3 regions of the Pantoea sp. S-LA4 genome follow, and region 1 is predicted to be linked to each of the others. Evidence: predicted binding sites of a transcription regulator. Region 1 holds the regulator's gene; each other region holds the start of a gene.
What was found. Region 1 encodes ArgR, which controls arginine synthesis, uptake and breakdown. Its sites were predicted from a motif close to ANTGAATAAAAATACANT; they were not measured.

Region 1 (6,129 bases):
ATTTACAGCAGGGCATTCAGCTGTTTGAACTGCGTGTACATGCGGCTGAGATGGGGCATCGTATGCCGCTGCGTCATGAGCTGCATCAGCTGATCCTCAGCGGATTCGAGCAGCACGGTATCGAGATGCCGTTCCCGCCGTTCCAGATGCGGATGGAGATGCTGGGCAAGAAGCTGCCAGCCAGCAACGGTACGCCCGCGGCACGCGCTTATAAATCTGGCGGCCTGTAAACGACAACGCCCGGCTAAGCCGGGCGTTGTTGGGTCAGGGCGATGATTTACTGCTTCACAAATTCTTCGCCTTGGGCGATATCTTTCTTCAGCGTATCCAGCATCCCGGTCAACGCCTGCTGTTCGAAAGCACTCAGCGTGCCAATCGGCTGACGCTCGGCAATGCCGTTTTTACCCAGCAGCAGCGGCTGAGAGAAGAAACGCGCATATTCGCCATCCCCTTCTACATAAGCACACTCCACCACATTGGCCTCACCGTTAAGCGCACGCACCAGCGATAAACCGAAACGCGCGGCAGCCTGACCCATCGACAGCGTGGCAGAACCGCCACCCGCTTTGGCTTCAACCACTTCCGTCCCGGCGTTCTGGATGCGTTTGGTGAGATCCGCCACTTCCTGTTCGCTGAAGCTGACGCCTGACACCTGCGACAGCAGAGGCAGAATGGTCACGCCGGAATGACCGCCGATAACCGGTACCTCAACCTCGCCAGGTTGCTTACCTTTTAACGCGGCCACAAAGGTATTGGCGCGGATGATATCCAGCGTGGTGACGCCAAACAGGCGGTTTTTGTCGTAGACGCCATGTTTTTTCAGCACCTCCGCCGCAATCGCCACCGTGGTATTGACCGGGTTAGTGATCACCCCGATTAAGGCTTTGGGTGCCGTCGTCGCCACCTGATCAATCAGATTGCGCACAATGCCGGCATTCACGTTGAACAGGTCGGCGCGATCCATACCAGGCTTACGCGCTACACCAGCAGAGATCAGTACCACATCGGCACCCTGCAAGGCGGGCGTGGCGTCTTCTCCACTAAATCCCTTGATAGCGACCGCCGTCGGAATATGGCTGAGATCGACGGCAACACCCGGCGTCACCGGTGCGATGTCATACAGTGAAAGTTCTGAACCTGCAGGAAGCTGGGTTTTGAGCAGAAGTGCGAGCGCCTGGCCTATGCCGCCAGCGGCACCGAGAACGGCAACTTTCATTCTTAACTCCTTATTAAGGTGGGGCAGAGATGGGCCGAAATTCTATCTGTGTCAGACCTTAATCAACTGCTCAGGCGATGATAAATATCCGCTGTTAATTCTACGTGTTTTCACACTTAATCGCCGGATTCAAAAGTTACTTATCATCTTCATACCTGAATGACCGACAACTGTGCCGTCGTCAGACAGAGAACGGCTACGTGCGTTTTCTGTTACTACACCACCAATAATATAACAACTTTGCAACCTTCGCCTTCCAGCGCTGTGACAGGGGTTTTGGTATGAGACGATTTCTTTGCTATTATCGCCGCCCGCTAGCCGCCCGAACCCTGCTCATCAATCAACCGATTGCATAAAAATGCATTTAAATGCATAATCACCACTCTGCCGCGGGCGGCTGCGCGGTTATTCCCTCTATTTATTGGTAACCTATGCGAAACCCATCGAAACAAGACGATCTGATCAAGGCTTTCAAGGCCTTATTAAAAGAAGAAAAATTCAGTTCCCAGGGCGAAATCGTTCAGGCGCTCCAGGATGAAGGCTTCGAGAACATCAACCAGTCAAAGGTTTCTCGTATGCTGACCAAATTTGGCGCGGTACGCACCCGCAATGCCAAAATGGAGATGGTTTACTGCTTACCTGCCGAACTTGGCGTGCCGACCACCACCAGCCCGTTAAAAAACCTGGTTCTGGACATCGATTACAACGATGCGCTGGTGGTGATTCATACCAGCCCGGGTGCCGCACAGCTGATTGCGCGCCTGCTCGACTCGCTGGGCAAATCAGAAGGCATCCTGGGCACCATCGCCGGGGATGACACCATTTTTATCACCCGCGCACGCGACTTCACGGTTAAGCAACTGCACGGTGCCATTCTTAACCTGTTTGAACAGGAACTCTGATAGCGGACCTGTTGACTGAGCATAATCGTGCCGGTCAACAGCCTGTTTTGCCCGCGCCTGCCACTTCTCCTGCCCTGTCCTGATTAAAATCAGTGCGTTAGCGTCATGCTTTGGTCGTTTTCTCTCGTCTGAATAATGGTCATACCTTTTGGTCTGCTTAACCTTTCGCGCTATTTTACACTGCTTTACATCACGACACTGGCGACATTACCCAGATCTGAATCAAAGTCCAGGCTGATCGACCACCTCTTTTCGCACAAAAAGATAAAGTGATTTATCCCGCTGTTTTTGCAGCAAAAAGGGCTGAAAAGGTCATTTTTCAGCCGGTTTTTATAACGCTGGGTTATTAAAAGTAGCCATAAGGATAAAGAATCACAAAAAAACATTATTAGCGGAGTATTAATTTCTTCCGTTATTAGTTCTATACTTCTTTTCGTGATGCAAATCACACCAACTAAAAAGATAAAAATTGACGACGAGGAAAAATACATGAACGTAAAAACTACCATCGCTACGCTGAGCATTCTCTCTGCTCTTTCTTTTGGTGCTGTGGCAGCAGAATCTGTCACCGCAGCGCAGGCACAGGATCTGCAACCCGCAGGTACCGTCAGCGTCAGTGGCGTTGCAGGCTCACCGATGGAAATTAACCAGCAGCTGAGTGATAAAGCCGATCAGCAGGGCGCAAAAGCCTATCGCGTGATCGAGGCGTACAACAACGGCAACTATCACGCCACTGCCCGTTTGTACAACTAAGCCCAGCGTCATCAGATATCGCCCCGAACCCTCTTTTTGACGCGCGGTTATGCGCCTCGGTGGGTTCAGGCAAACAATTTCAGGAGAGTTAATCATGAAAAAGACATTCGCTATTGCCGTACTGAGTCTGGCTTCCGTGTTCTCAATGGGTGCCAGCGCAGCCAGCCTGGTATCGAATCAGCAGGCACAGAGCCAGAATCTGCAACCGATGAACCAGACTATCAGCGTCAGCGGCCGTGACGGCGATCAGACCAATATCCGTCAGGTTCTGTCTGAGAAAGCCGATGCGCAGGGTGCCAGCCACTATCGCATCATCGAAAACAACCAGGATGACACCTACCACGTCACCGCTGAGCTGTATAAATAATTAACCGTCACGTCGCCCTGAACGGCGCCGGACCCGTATCGACGACCCGCTTCTTTCTTTTCACCGCAGGTTGTTGAACGTAATGAGGAGACGAACAATGAAAATCAAAACAACCATCGCTACAGTCAGCCTGCTTTCCGTTATGGCGTTCGGCGCTTCTGCCGCACAGCTGGTAACCGGTGAACAGACACAAAACCTGCAGCCTGCGGGAACCGTCACCATCAGTGGTACAGCGGGGGCACCGATGGATTATCGTGCGGAGCTTTCTCAGAAAGCCGATGAGCAGGGTGCCAGCGCCTATAAAGTGATTGAGGCCCGTACCGGCGATAACTATCACTTCACCGCTCAGCTCTATAAGTAATTCCTCGTCAGATTTATGACGAACCCTTTGGCCCCGCTCGCCGGGGCCCTTTTTCATCTGACGTTAAAGTGCAGCTGACCTTCCAGCTCCTCTTCTGCTTCATCAAACAGCAAAATCAGCGCACCATAGCGTCGTCGCTGCCCTTTCCCCAGATTTACAAACTCAATCTCCAGCGGCATCGGCAACAGATCGCCGGTCACCACATCCCATAGTCCATCCAGATCGCAGATCCGCCGCTCTTCCAGCGCAAACCGCTCGCTGAACTGGCGAAAAAAATGTGCCTGATCGACTATCTCATTGAAATCAAAACGCTCGGTTTTCATGCTGACGGCTCCCATCCTCCGTCTGCGGGCGACCCGCGCCGCCCGTTCCTGACCGCTAGCCCAAACCGCCGAGATGCAGCGCTTTGATCTCCAGATACTCTTCCATACCCAGCACCGAACCTTCGCGCCCCAGTCCCGACTCTTTCACGCCACCAAACGGCGCGACTTCCGTCGACACGGCGCATTCGTTTATCCCGATCATGCCGCTTTCCAGCGCGGCAGAGACGCGGAACACCCGCTGCAGGTTCTGGGTGTAGAAATAAGCCGCCAGACCAAAGGGCGTATCGTTGGCGCGGCGGATCACCTCTGCCTCATCATCGAACCGGAAGCAGGCGGCGACCGGACCAAAGGTCTCTTCCTGTGCCAGCTGCATTCCTTCGTGCGCCTCGGTAATCACCGTCGGTTGCCAGAAGTTGCCACCCAGCGCGTGACGCTCGCCGCCAGCCAGCAGTTTGCCGCCTTTGGCGACCGCATCCTTAACGTGCTGTTCCACCTTTTCCAGCGCAGAGGCCTCAATCAGCGGCCCGACAATCACCCCCTCTTCCATGCCGTTACCCACTTTGAGCTTACTGACTTCGTCTGCCAGCTGGCGGGTAAAGCGGTCATAGATAGCGCTGTGAATGTAGAAGCGGTTTACGCTGACACAGACCTGACCCGCATTACGGAATTTATTGGCGATCGCGCCCTGCACGGCGGCATCAATATCCGCATCCTCAAACACGATATAAGGCGCATTGCCGCCCAGCTCCATAGAGACTTTTTTCATCGTCTCTGCGGCATTGCGCATCAGCAGCTTGCCGACCTCGGTTGAACCGGTGAACGAGATTTTACGCACCGCTTTACTGGCCATGATGGCGTCGCTAATCGCATGCGTATCACCTGCCACTGCGTTGAGTACGCCATCCGGCACGCCAGCCGGCTTCGCTAACGCCAGCAAGGCAAAGGCAGAAAGCGGCGTATTGTTGGCGGGTTTGATGATGCCGGTACAGCCTGCCGCCAGCGCCGGACCCAGCTTGCGCGTCAGCATCGCCATCGGAAAATTCCACGGCGTGATGGCAGCAACAACGCCAATCGGTTCGCGGGTCGCCAGAATACGGGAACCCGGTTTGGCTGGCGGGATGATTTCACCGTTAGCGCGTTTTGCCTGTTCGGCAAACCACTGAATAAAGCTGGCGGCATACTCCACTTCGCCTTCCGCCTCTTTCAGCGGTTTCCCCTGTTCAGCGGTCATCAGCTCGCCCAGCCAGCGCTTGTTCTCAATGATCAGCTGGTACCAGCGATAAAGGATCTCCGCGCGCGCTTTGGCGGTCAGGGCGCGCCAGGCGGGAAAGGCGCGCTCAGCGGCAGCAATCGCCTGCTCCGTTTCCGCTTTACCCGCTTTAGCGACCTGCGCGATCACCTCGCCGGTGGCGGGATTGGTCACGTCAAAAGTGGTGGAGGTGCGATGCCATTGACCGTCAGCTAAATAACCGGTCTGAAATAGTTCGCTTGTGTGCAGTGATGTCATTGATTCGCTCCTGTCATTTTACCCTTCCGTCAGAAGAGTATAGTTGGCAAAAGCGACAGGTTTTGTGACGGGATGGCATTACACCGGCCGCTGCAGGACGCAGCGGCCGGTTTCAGATTTGGATTAGGGTGTTCTGATACTTGTTCAGCATAGTCGCCAGCCGTTTTACCGGTTCGGTTACGCTGACGGGCGCATCGTAATGCACCAGCTTCTGCTGATAGACCTCCAGCTCCTGCAATAACTGCTCAAAGTAGTAGCGTCGTTTGTCATCGCTGCCGGCGGAGATCACCCGGTCGGCGGTGTAGCGCAGCTGGCGATGGTAGGCGGAGAGATCGTCATTCACCGGCACTTCTGCATTGCGTAACCGCTGATGTCCAATGATCAGCGTCAGCGCGATGCGATATTTATCGATGTCGCCGGGAAACAGGTTTAACAGCAGAAACAATTGCTGATAGAGCGCTGGCAGATGGTTTTCACGGCGGCGCGCCTGATTGGTGGTCATCGCCGACACGGCCGCATACATAAAGCGGTTAAGCAGTTTGCGTCCGGTGCGCGCTTTCGATTTATCCCGAATCAACAGGATCACCATCATCGCCACGAAGCAGCCGATCACCTGGCCCAGCACGTTATCGAGGAACACATTGAATCTGAACTCCATCGGGTTATCCAGCACCAGCACGTTAAGCGTCCCGATTAACGC
Region 2 (6,129 bases), 360 kb from region 1:
GACATATGCAGGCAGTCGAGCCAGGTATCGAGCGCGTCGAATAATCCCTCTTTGTCTTCCTGCATATCCTTGTTGTAAGCCAGCGGCAGGCCTTTCAACGTCATCATCATGCCGGTCAGTGCGCCCTGTACCCGGCCGCACTTGCCGCGGATCAGCTCCAGCGCATCCGGATTTTTCTTCTGTGGCATCAGCGATGAACCGGAGGTCACCTTATCGGACAGTTCGATAAAGCCCGCTTCACCGGTGTTGAAGAAGATCATATCTTCGGCGAAGCGCGACAGATGGACCATGCCGATCGCAGCGTCAGAGAGCAGTTCCAGCACATGGTCGCGGTCTGATACGGTATCCAGACTGTTGCGCGTGGCGGAAGCAAAGCCCAGCCAGCCCGCCAGTTGCTGACGATCAATTTCATACGCCGTACCGGCCAGCGCGCCACAGCCCAGCGGGCTGACGTCCAGCCGTTTCAGGGTATCCTGCAGGCGACTTTCATCCCGCGCCAGCATTTCCACATAGGCCAGGCACCAGTGCGCAAATGTCACCGGCTGCGCCCGCTGCAAGTGCGTGTAGCCCGGCATCACCGCATCCTGGTTAGCTTCAGCGGTCACTACCAGCGCCTGCTGTAGCTCACGCGTGGCGCCCAGCAGCGCCTCGACCTGCATTTTGCACCACAGCTTCAGATCGGTGGCGACCTGATCGTTACGGCTACGTCCGGTATGCAGTTTTTTTCCCAGCGATCCCACTTTGTCGATCAGCTGACCTTCAACCCAGCTATGGATATCTTCGGCGTCGCTCTGCAAAATCTGCTCAGGATTGGCGCGCACCGAGGCCAGCAAGTCATTCAGTGCCGCTTCCAGCTGCTGCTGTTCATCCTGTGTCAGGACATTGACCGTCACCAGCGCTTTGGACCAGGCGACCGAGCCAATGATGTCCTGCTCCGCCAGGCGGTAATCGAAGCGCAGCGAATCGTTGAACTGTTTGAAACGTTGATCTGCTGCCTGGGTAAACCGTCCACCCCAAAGTGCCATGGGAAACTCCTTTAAATCATTAAACAAAGGGCGGCATAAATGCCGCCCCTGAGCTCAAACGGTGAGGCGAGGCGCACCTCGCCTGAAGATTACTTCTTCTGCTCGTTCAGGGCGCGGATGCGCGAAGAGAGTGAGAACAGACGGATAAAGCCGCCAGCGTGACGGTGGTCGTAGACTTCGTCTTCGCCAAAGGTCGCGAACTCTTCAGAGTAGAGGCTGTTAGGTGAACGCTTCTGCGTCGCCGTTGCCTGACCCTTGTAGAGCTGCAGGACCACTTCGCCATTCACCTCTTCGGCCAGTGATTCTGCCGCCGCCTGAATTGACTTACGCAGCGGTGCGAACCAGCGACCGTCGTAGACCACGTAAGACATCTCCTGACCCAGCTGTTCACGCCATTTAAAGCTATCGCGATCCAGTACCAGCTGCTCAACCGCACGCAGCGCGTTAACCATGATGGTGCCGCCTGGGGTTTCATAACAGCCACGGGATTTGATGCCGACCAGACGGTTTTCGACGATATCGATCCGACCCACACCATGCTTCGCGCCGATTACATTGAGTTTTTCCAGACACTGGAACGGGCTCAGTTTTTCGCCGTTCACGGCCACGACCCGACCTTTCTCAACGGTCACCGTCACTTCTTCTGGCTGATCCGGCGCCTCTAAAGGATCGACGGTCCAGACCCAGCAATCTTTATTCGGAGCATTGGCCGGACTTTCCAGCACGCCGCCTTCGGTGGAGATGTGCCAGGCGTTTTCATCACGGCTGTAGATTTTTTCCAGCGACGCGGTGGTCGGGATGTTGCGCTCTTTCAGGTAGTCCAGCAGCGCTTCACGCGAACGCAGGTTCCATTCACGCCACGGCGCGACCACTTTCAGCTGCGGAGCCAGCGCGGTATAGGTGGTTTCGAAACGCACCTGGTCGTTACCTTTACCGGTTGCGCCATGACACAGTGCATCCGCGCCCACTTTCAGCGCCAGTTCAACCTGCGCTTTGGCGATGATAGGACGCGCCATTGAGGTGCCCAGCAGGTAGGTGCCTTCGTATAATGCGCCGGTCTGCAGGACCGGATAAACGTAATCGCTGATGAACTCTTCACGCAGATCAACCACGTGGCACTCAGAAGCACCAGACTGCAGCGCTTTCTTCTCTACGCCTTCCAGATCGCTGCGCTCCTGACCGATATCGGCCACAAACGCCACCACCTCACAGCCGCCGTAGTTCTCTTTCAGCCACGGAATGATGGCCGACGTATCAAGACCACCGGAGTAAGCCAGAACGATTTTTTTGATGCCTTGCGTTTGCATTTCGTAATCCTTGAATCAGAGTCGTTAAGCGAGAATCCGGGTGCCAATCGGCACGCCGTTAAACAGGTCAGGCAGCCGCTCGGCATGACGCCAGCTGGCGATATCCACCGGTCGGCCCAGCGTACGCGCCGCATCGAGCGCAGCGTGAACCTTCACAATCATGCCGTCGGTAATGATGCCCTGGGTAATCAGTTGTTCCGCTTTGTCGGCGGTCATCTCTTCGATACGCTGGCCTTTGCCGTCGAGGATACCGCTGACGTCGGAGAGCAGGACTAAATCCGCGCCAAGAGTGGAGGCCAGCGCCGTCGCCGCCTGGTCAGCGTTGACGTTCATCAGTTCGCCATCATCGGTGATACCGATAGAACTGACCACCGGCATATAGCCCGCCGCCAGCAGCGTGTTCATCAGCGCCGGATTACCCGGCATGGCGTGACCTACGTGGCCCAGTTCTTCATCAAACGGGGTAACGTTGACCATGCCGGCATCGCCCAGACAGAGCCCCACCGCGTTGATGCCGGTTTTTTTCGCCCACGCCAGCAGCGTTTTATTGGCGGTTCCCGCCAGCGCACCGGTAATAATGTCGATCTGATCGGCCGGTGTGACGCGCAGGCCATTCTTTTTCTTCACCGGCAACGCCAGCTTTTTCATCAGTTCATCCACCAGGCAACCGCCACCGTGGACAATAATCAGCGGGCGCTGATGGGCGCTGCGGTAGGTCAGCAGCGCATCAAACAGACGGGCCAGCGCTTCTTCGCTGTCTAACAGCACACCGCCCAGCTTGATAATCAATGGATTGGTCATGGTTTACTCGTCCGTTAAGTCAGTGACGTGGTTTCCGGAAAGCCGAAGCGAATATTCAGACACTGTACGGCCTGCGATGCGGCGCCTTTCAGCAGGTTATCTTCGGCTGCCACCACGATCAGGTGCTCGCCCTGTAGCTCAAAACCGATATCGCAATATGGCAGACCGACCACCGCTTTCAGTGCCGGCACACCCTGCTCGTAGAGCCGGACCAGAGGCTTATCGTGGTAGGCGCGCTGGAATACTGCCGCCACATCCTCGCGGCTCACGCCCGGATTTAACCGGCAGGTAATGGTCGCCAGAATGCCGCGCGAGAAGTTGCCCAGATGAGGCGTGAAAATTACCGGCGTGCCGAGATGGGCGACGATTTCCGGGTGATGACGATGATTGAACAAGCCGTAAGGCTGCAGGCTGACTTCGCAGAAGCTGGTGCCGACGCTGGCTTTACGCCCTGCGCCACTCACGCCGCTGGTGGCGTTGATCACCGGCCACTGTGCCTCGTTTAGCAGCCCGGCATCCACCAGCGGTTTCAGTGCCAGCTGAGCCGCGGTCGGGTAACAACCCGGTACCGCCACCAGCTGCGCCTGTTTGATCTGCTGATGCTGATATTCCGCCAGGCCATACACCGCTTTATCCAGCCAGTCGCCATGCTGATGGGTGAAGCCGTAGAAGCGGGTATAAAACGCAGGATCATTGACGCGGAAGGCGCCGGACAGGTCAAAGACCACACAACCGGCCTTGAGAAATTCCGGAGCCAGATCGTGGCTGACTTCATGGGCCGTAGCCAGGAATACCACATCCACTTTATCTGCCCATTCCGACGCATGGCTCAGCGGCTGCAGCGGCAGATCCACCACGCCTTTCAGCTGAGGATGCAGATCGGACAAGCGCTTACCCGCATCAGGACTTTGCGCCGAAACCGCTAAAGCGGTTATGTTGATATCTGGATGGCGATTCAGGAAGGTGGCGAGCTCTACGCCAGCGTAACCACTGGCACCCACGATCAGCGTATTCAACATCAGGCTGTAACCCTTTTTACAGTCACACGTTCCGGGTCGCGGCCTTGCCCCGTTGCCCACAATGCCGTTTGCAGCGATTTCTGGTTCACATGCAGACGACGTTAATGTATTTTTATTCACTATTAATGCATGAATATTGATACATCCTAACTCAAGGACCGTCAACAGTGAAGACAAAATTACCGCCTTTTATCGAACTCTACCGCCAGTTGATCGCCACACCGTCGATCAGCGCAACCGATGCCGCACTGGACCAGAGTAATGAAACTTTAATCAATTTGCTGGCTGGCTGGTTTCGTGACCTCGGCTTCAGCGTTGAAGTGCAGCCGGTTCCCGGTACCCGCAATAAATTTAATATGCTGGCCCGAACCGGCAGCGGCGCAGGCGGCCTGCTGTTAGCCGGTCATACGGATACCGTTCCGTTCGACGATGGTCGCTGGACCCGCGATCCATTCACCCTGACCGAACACGACAACAAGCTCTACGGGCTGGGCACAGCAGACATGAAAGGCTTCTTCGCCTTTATTCTCGACACGCTGCGCGATGTGGATGTGACGACGCTGAGCAAACCGCTCTATATCCTTGCCACCGCCGATGAAGAGACCACCATGGCCGGCGCGAAATATTTTTCTGAATCGACCCAGCTGCGTCCGGACTGCGCCATCATTGGCGAGCCGACCTCCCTAAAGCCGGTTCGGGCGCACAAAGGGCACCTGTCGAACGTGATCCGCATTGAAGGCAAGTCGGGCCACTCCAGCGATCCGGCGCGCGGCGTTAACGCCATTGAACTGATGCATGAATCGATCACCCATCTGATGCAGCTGCGCCATACGCTGCAGGAGCGTTACCACCACGACGGCTTCGCGATTCCCTATCCCACCATGAACTTCGGGCATATCCACGGCGGCGATGCGGCTAACCGTATCTGCGCCTGCTGTGAACTGCATATGGATATCCGACCTTTGCCGGGCTTATCACTCAGCGATCTGGATGGGCTGCTGAACGAGGCACTGGCGCCGGTCAGCGCGCGCTGGCCTGGTCGTGTAACGGTCGCCGAGCTGCATCCGCCTATTCCGGGTTATGAATGTCCGGCGAACCATGAACTGGTCAGCGTGGTGGAAAAACTGCTGGGCACGCCAACCGAAGTGGTGAACTACTGCACCGAAGCACCGTTTATTCAGCAGCTCTGCCCGACGCTGGTACTGGGGCCAGGCTCCATTAATCAGGCGCATCAGCCAGACGAATTTATTGATACCGCATTTATTAAGCCGACACGGGCGCTTATCAGTCAGGTTGTGCAGCATTTTTGTCACTGATTAACAATAAATGGGGCATTTCACTGCGATAACGGTAAAATGCCCTGTCATTCTGCGGCATTTAACAATAAGAATAACTTATCCCGCTCCGCTCCTGATAAATTCCATGAATTTCGGACAGTTAGCCACACGTTCGCCCCACTTTAACTCATTTGACGTACGCAGCATTACGTGGCTAGATAAAAGACGATGTTATGCCCACCGGGTGACTATCCAGATATTTTCAGATTGCAGACAGGCGGCAACTGAGCACATTCCCCGTAGATGACCGGGAAGATAAAGTTGCTGCTTTTTCTGCTGCCTGAAAAGGGTCGGGTGTAGAAGTTTTTCAAGACGATAAGGGTGTCAGGGTCCAATGAACGAACAATATTCCGCAATGCGAAGTAATGTCAGTATGCTCGGCAAACTGCTCGGGGATACGATTAAGGATGCGCTGGGTGAGAACATTCTCGACCGGGTGGAAACCATCCGTAAGCTCTCCAAGTCATCCCGTGCAGGTAATGACACTCATCGTAAGGAACTGCTTAATACGCTGCAAAACCTCTCCAATGATGAGTTATTGCCGGTAGCCCGCGCGTTTAGCCAGTTCCTTAACCTCACCAACGTGGCTGAGCAGTACCAGACCATTTCGCACAGCGGTGAAGGCGCCAATCATCCCGAA
Region 3 (6,129 bases), 3.1 Mb from region 1:
CCGGTGCTGACCATTATAGGGTCGGCCGGAACGATTACCAGTGACCCAACACCACATGGCGCGCGAACTCTTTTTCACAATATTTGCACTTCAGATGAACATCATCGGCGCGCTGCTTTACCGCAAAACTGGAGAAGACCGGTTCGCTGCGGCTGATGCAGTTGCTGTTCGGGCAGGTCAGCACCCGCTCAACGTGCTCCGGCAGCGTCGGGGCGATCTTCGCCACCACTTCGTAATCGTCGATGCGGTTGACCGTAGCATGGGGCGCATAGACCGCCAGTTGGTTGACCTGGTCGTCGGTCAGAAAGGTGTTTTCAATCTTGATCAGATCTTTGCGGCCCATCTCGCCTGACGGCAGATTCAGGCCGATGGTGATGCGCTGATCGGTCTCGGTCAGACGGAACAGGGAGAGCAGTTTGAATCCGACCTGGGCCGGGATATGGTCGATTACCGTGCCGCGCTTGATCGCTTCGACCTGCAATTTGTTGTCGTGTGTCATCTGAGGATCTCCTTACAGGGCGGGTTCGCTGTTTAATACCAGCGCCAGCAGAGCCTGACGCGCGTAGATGCCGTTTCCGGCCTGCTGGAAGTACCAGGCGTAGGGGGTTTTATCGACATCGGTGGTGATTTCGTCGATGCGCGGCAGCGGATGCAGCACCTTCATGTTGTCACGCGCCGTCGCCAGATCGGCGGCCCGCAGAATGAACTGCGCTTTGACGTTGGCATACTCCGACGGATCGAGCCGCTCTTTCTGTACCCGCGTCATGTAGAGGATATCGAGCTGCGGCATCACCTCTTCAAAGCTGTCATGCCGTGACCAGGCGATGTTTTTCTCATCCAGCATATCGGTGATGTAAGCCGGCATCGCCAGCGCATCGGGGGCGATAAAGAAGAAGCGGTTGCCATCAAACTTCGCCAGCGCCTGTGTCAGGGAGTGCACGGTGCGGCCATATTTCAGGTCGCCGACCATCGCCACATTGAGCTGGTTCAGGCGACTCTGGGTCTCCTGAATGGTGAAGAGATCGAGCAGCGTCTGGGTCGGATGCTGGTTGGCTCCGTCACCGGCGTTGAGAATCGGGATGCCGCCAGAGAACTCCGTTGCCAGCCGCGCCGCGCCCTCCTGCGGATGACGCATCACAATCGCATCAACATAGGTGCTGATCACGGAGATGGTGTCGGCCAGGGTTTCGCCTTTCTTGCCCAGCGAGGTATTGCTGCCGTCGGCAAAACCCACAACCGATGCGCCGAGACGATGAATCGCCGTCTCAAACGACAACCGGGTGCGGGTCGAGGCTTCAAAAAAGCAGCTGGCGATCACGTTATGCTTCAGCAGCTCCGGCTGCGGGTGCGCTTTGAGCTGTGCAGCGGTATGCAGCACCAGTTCCAGCTCGTCACGGCTGAGGTCGTTGATCGAAATAATGTGCTTGCGATATAGCGGGTTAGCCATAGCTTTCTCCTCTGCGCGGCCGGATTGCGGACAAAAAAAAGCCCCTGATTAAGGGGCTTTTTTAAGATCGGGTCGATGACCGAAAGAAACAGCGGCGCCGCCTGCGGTCAGGCGTGATTGAGCGTCAAATTGTCCGCTGCGCTGTAGCATATTTCCTCCGGCAAATTGTGGCGCATTATACCCATTCGCTGCCGGGCAGCAAGGGAAAATCGTGCGCGAGGAAACCGTTTGCGCTGGCCCTGAAGCAGGGCGATTGGGCTGCCGTGCCTGGCTGGTACAGGCAGACGCCGGGAATCTGCATCAGCGTTGACCCAGCGTCGCCACCATCACCGCTTTGATGGTGTGCATCCGGTTTTCCGCCTGATCGAACACGATGCTGTGCGGGGACTCAAATACCTCATTGCTCACTTCCATGCCGTTCGGCAGATCGTACTGTTCCGCCATCTGCCGGCCCAGCGTGGTCTGATCGTCATGGAAAGCGGGCAGACAGTGCAGGAATTTCACCTGCGGATTGCCGGTCAGATCGAGCATCGCCCGGTTAACCTGATAGTCACGCAGCAGGGCGATACGCTCTTCCCACACCGCTTTGGCTTCGCCCATCGACACCCAGACGTCGGTGTAGATAAAGTCTGCACCTTTGACGCCGTCAGCAATGTTATCGGTGAGAGTAATTTTGCCGCCGGTCTGCTGTGCCACGTCGCGACACTGCTCCACCAGCTGCGCCTCTGGCCAGCAGCTCTGCGGTGCCACCAGACGCAGATCCAGCCCGACCAGCGCCGCCGCTTCCAGCATGGTGTTGCCCATGTTATTGCGGGCATCGCCGACGTAAACCAGCGTCATCTGGCTGAGCGTTTTGCCTGGCAGATGCTCCTGCATGGTCAGCAGATCGGCCAGCAACTGTGTCGGATGAAACTCCGTGGTCAGTCCATTCCACACCGGCACGCCAGCGTGCTCCGCCAGGGTTTCCACCAGCTCCTGGCCGTAACCGCGATACTGGATACCGTCATACATCCGGCCCAGTACCCGCGCGGTGTCGCGCATCGACTCTTTATGCCCGATCTGGCTGCCGCTCGGACCGAGATAAGTGACGTTAGCACCCTGATCGTAAGCGGCAACTTCGAAAGAGCATCGGGTACGGGTCGAGTCTTTTTCGAAGATGAGCGCGATGTTTTTGCCTTTCAGGGTCGGGACTTCACTGCCACTTTTTTTCGCGCGTTTTAATTCCGCAGCAAGGGTAAGCAGGTGATTAATTTCGGCCGGGGTAAAATCCAGTAGCCTGAGGAAATGGCGCTGATACAGCTGACTCATACAACACTCCGGTAACCATAAAAATGAATTAAAATTCAATCTAACCGTATGAATATGCATTTTCAACCCCGGCGAGAATAAACTTTTCGTTTTGTGTAGTGGCGCGACAGGCAGTGTGGGAAAATAATTGTTTATTGCCGAACTCAGAGAGGACATCGTTATGGCATATGAAGCATTATTGGAAGAGCAGCGTGAAGAGACGCGCCTGATCATTGAAGAGCTGCTGGAGGATGGCAGCGATCCCGATGCGCTTTATACCATCGAGCATCATCTCTCGTGCAACAACTTCGATTCACTGGAAAAGGCCGCAGTTGACGCCTTCAAGCTGGGTTATGAAGTGACCGAGCCGGAAGAGCTGGAGCTGGAAGATGGGACGACCGTGATGTGCGTTGACATCATCAGTGAATCGGCGCTGAAGCCAGAGCTGATTGATGTGCAGGTTGAGCAACTGGTGAACCTGATCGGTAAATACAATGTCGACTACGACGGCTGGGGCACCTACTTCGAAGACCCGGACGCCGAAGATGAAGATGACGAAGACGCCATCGACGATGAAGATGATAATGGCATTCGCCACTAAGTCGCGCAGGGCGGGGAATTCTCCGCCTCTCTTCTTTTCCAGCCCTGTTTTAACACCATGAACTACGCACCCTTACTTGAACCCATTTATCAGTTTCTGCACTGCCGCACGCCACAAGCCTGGATTGATGAGGCGCGTAAACCGGAAAATCTGACCCTGCTGTTAACCGACCATCTGGTGTGCGAACTGAAAGCCGCGCAGACCGCGGTCTGGCTGATCCGTAAATATGTGGCTGACAAACCCAGCGGTGAGGCGATCCTCGGCTGGCTGAAACCGTACGAAGATTTTATCTTCCGCGAAGATGGCGACAGCGACTTTATCAATGCCCATAAAAATCTCACCAAACGCATCATCGTCCGCAATGAACTGCCGTGGGCGGATGAGCTGGTGGAAAAGATGGTGCTGCTGATTAAAGAAGAGCTGCATCACTTCTATCAGGTATGGGAAATTATGCAGTCGCGCGGATTGGTCTATCAGAAGATAACCTCCAGCCGCTATGCGAAGTCCCTGCTGCGTGAAGTGACAACCCATGAGCCGGAGACGCTGGTGGATAAGCTGATTTGCGGTGCTTACATTGAAGCGCGATCCTGCGAGCGGTTTGCGGCGCTGGCGCCGTGGCTGGATGGCGAGCTAGAGAAGTTTTATATCTCACTGCTGCGCTCAGAAGCGCGCCACTATCAGGACTATTTAACCCTGGCGGCGCAGATCTCAGCGAAAGATATCGCGCCACGGGTACGGGCGATTGGCGAAACCGAAGCGCGATTGATCAGCGAGCCGGACGGCGAATTACGTTTTCACAGTGGCGTACCGGCTTTCTGAACCGCAGCGTTACAGCTAAAGAGACTGGGCTGACGGTGCAGTGGCCCGCAGCGGTTACAGGTTTTTCAGCATTCGCACTTCACAGTCAACGTGACCGGTACAGCCCATGGCGCTGTCGATATGCTCAAAGCCCAGCGATTCATACAGCTTAATTGCTCTGGTCAGGCTGGCCGTGGTTTCGAGGTAGCAGCGACGAAAACCGTGCTGACGGGCATGATCCAGCGCCCGCAGCGCCAGCTCGCGCGCCAGTCCCTGACCGCGTACCGCAGGCAGGAAATACATCTTCTGCAGTTCGCAGATATCGGGCGCGCTGCAGGCCAGTGGCGCTACGCCGCCGCCGCCGACCACCTTGCCGTCAGCCTCAATAATCCAGTAGGCGCTCTGTTCGGCGCTGTACAACTCAAACAGGTGGTCAAGTTGCGGATCGGATACGGTGTATCCCTTATCCGCCGTCAGGCCGAACTCCGCTGAAACGTCGCGGATTACCTGGGCAATATGCGGATTGTCGGCGGCAGTAATCGGCCGCACTTTAAAATCAAAGCGCGTGGTGGTGGATGTCGTCATCATCTCTTCCGGATTTGTACGAGGTCAATAAAAAAGCCGGGCAAGCCCGGCTTTATGAATAAGCTGTCAGCTACGACGCTTACAATGCCGCAATCACCGCCTGCTGTTCAATCAGTTTTGCTTTTGATTGTTGCAGTTCGGCCACGCGTTCACGCTCTTTCGCCACGACCGCTTCCGGAGCGCGGGAGACAAAGCCTTCGTTCGCCAGCTTGGTCTCGATCTTCTCGATTTCCACATCCAGCTTAACCAGCTCTTTCGCCAGACGCTCCAGCTCAGCGGTTTTATCCACCAGATCCGCCATCGGGATCAGCAACTCTGCGCCTTCAACGATCTTGGTCACCGAGACCGGGCCTTTCTCGCCCGCTGGCAGAATGGTCAGGCTTTCCAGACGCGCCAGGCGCGACAGGAAGTTACGGTTCGCTTCCACCCGACGCAGTGCGGCCGGTGAGCAGTCACGCAGCAGCACGTCCAGCGGTTTGCTCAGCGCAATGTTCATCTCAGCACGAATATTACGCACCGCGACGATCGCCTGTTTCATCCACTCGATATCCGCTTTGGCTTCGGCATCTTCTTTCGCCGCATCGTAGTGCGGGAAAGGCTGCAGCATGATGGTGTCGTCGCTGATGTTTTTCAGCCCCTTCACGCGCTGCCAGATGGTTTCGGTGATAAACGGAATAATCGGGTGCGCCAGACGCAGCAAGCCTTCCAGCACGTTAACCAGCGTATGACGGGTGCCGCGCAGTTCAGATTCACTGCCGCTGTTCATCACCGGCTTGGTCAGCTCCAGATACCAGTCACAGAACTGGTTCCAGGTGAAGTCATACAGCAGGTTAGCCGCGATATCGAAACGGTAGCTATCCAGCGCCTCACGGTAGGCTTTCACCGTGCTGTTGAACTCGGTCAGAATCCAGCGATCCGCCAGCGACAGCGTCATTTCGCCGCCGTTCTGGCCGCAATCCTGATCTTCGGTGTTCATCAGCACAAAGCGGCTGGCGTTCCACAGCTTGTTACAGAAGTTGCGATAACCTTCCAGGCGCTTCATGTCCCAGTTGATGTCGCGACCGGTTGAGGCGAGGGCGGCGAGAGTGAAACGCAGCGCATCGGTGCCTGACGGCTCAATGCCGTTCGGGAACTGCTTCTCGGTGCGTTTACGGATCTTCTCAGCCAGCTGCGGCTGCATCATGTTACCGGTGCGTTTTTCCAGCAGCGCTTCCAGCGAAATACCGTCAACCATATCCAGCGGGTCAATCACGTTGCCCTTGGATTTTGACATTTTCTGGCCTTCTTCATCACGAATCAGACCGGTCATGTAGACGGTTTTAAACGGCACCTGCGGTTTGCCATCTTCATCTTTGATGAAGTGCATGGTCAGCATGATCATGCGGGCAATCCAGAAGAAGATGATGTCGAA

Region 2: the regulator ArgR is predicted to act here: its motif matches at 4,256-4,273, upstream of argC (N-acetyl-gamma-glutamyl-phosphate reductase).
Region 3: the regulator ArgR is predicted to act here: its motif matches at 2,778-2,795, upstream of argF (ornithine carbamoyltransferase).

What each region holds. Positions count from the first base shown of each region.
Region 1 covers NZ_JBTLRC010000002.1:3,309,935-3,316,063, forward strand. Annotated here, with positions in the region: gene mscM (miniconductance mechanosensitive channel MscM) at 1-230, shown strand, start outside; gene mdh (malate dehydrogenase) at 278-1,216, opposite strand; gene argR (transcriptional regulator ArgR) at 1,648-2,118, shown strand; gene yhcN (peroxide/acid stress response protein YhcN) at 2,608-2,871, shown strand; gene ACX3P5_RS16355 (YdgH/BhsA/McbA-like domain containing protein) at 2,966-3,238, shown strand; gene yhcN (peroxide/acid stress response protein YhcN) at 3,336-3,599, shown strand; gene ACX3P5_RS16365 (barstar family protein) at 3,653-3,922, opposite strand; gene ACX3P5_RS16370 (NAD-dependent succinate-semialdehyde dehydrogenase) at 3,978-5,429, opposite strand; gene aaeB (p-hydroxybenzoic acid efflux pump subunit AaeB) at 5,542-6,129, opposite strand, start outside.
Region 2 covers NZ_JBTLRC010000002.1:3,664,981-3,671,109, forward strand. Annotated here, with positions in the region: gene argH (argininosuccinate lyase) at 1-1,025, opposite strand, end outside; gene ACX3P5_RS18110 (argininosuccinate synthase) at 1,115-2,332, opposite strand; gene argB (acetylglutamate kinase) at 2,357-3,133, opposite strand; gene argC (N-acetyl-gamma-glutamyl-phosphate reductase) at 3,148-4,152, opposite strand; gene argE (acetylornithine deacetylase) at 4,320-5,468, shown strand; gene ppc (phosphoenolpyruvate carboxylase) at 5,824-6,129, shown strand, end outside.
Region 3 covers NZ_JBTLRC010000002.1:253,886-260,014, forward strand. Annotated here, with positions in the region: gene pyrI (aspartate carbamoyltransferase regulatory subunit) at 35-499, opposite strand; gene pyrB (aspartate carbamoyltransferase) at 512-1,447, opposite strand; gene argF (ornithine carbamoyltransferase) at 1,748-2,755, opposite strand; gene rraB (ribonuclease E inhibitor RraB) at 2,916-3,335, shown strand; gene miaE (tRNA isopentenyl-2-thiomethyl-A-37 hydroxylase MiaE) at 3,393-4,154, shown strand; gene ACX3P5_RS02070 (GNAT family N-acetyltransferase) at 4,209-4,721, opposite strand; gene ACX3P5_RS02075 (valine--tRNA ligase) at 4,798-6,129, opposite strand, start outside.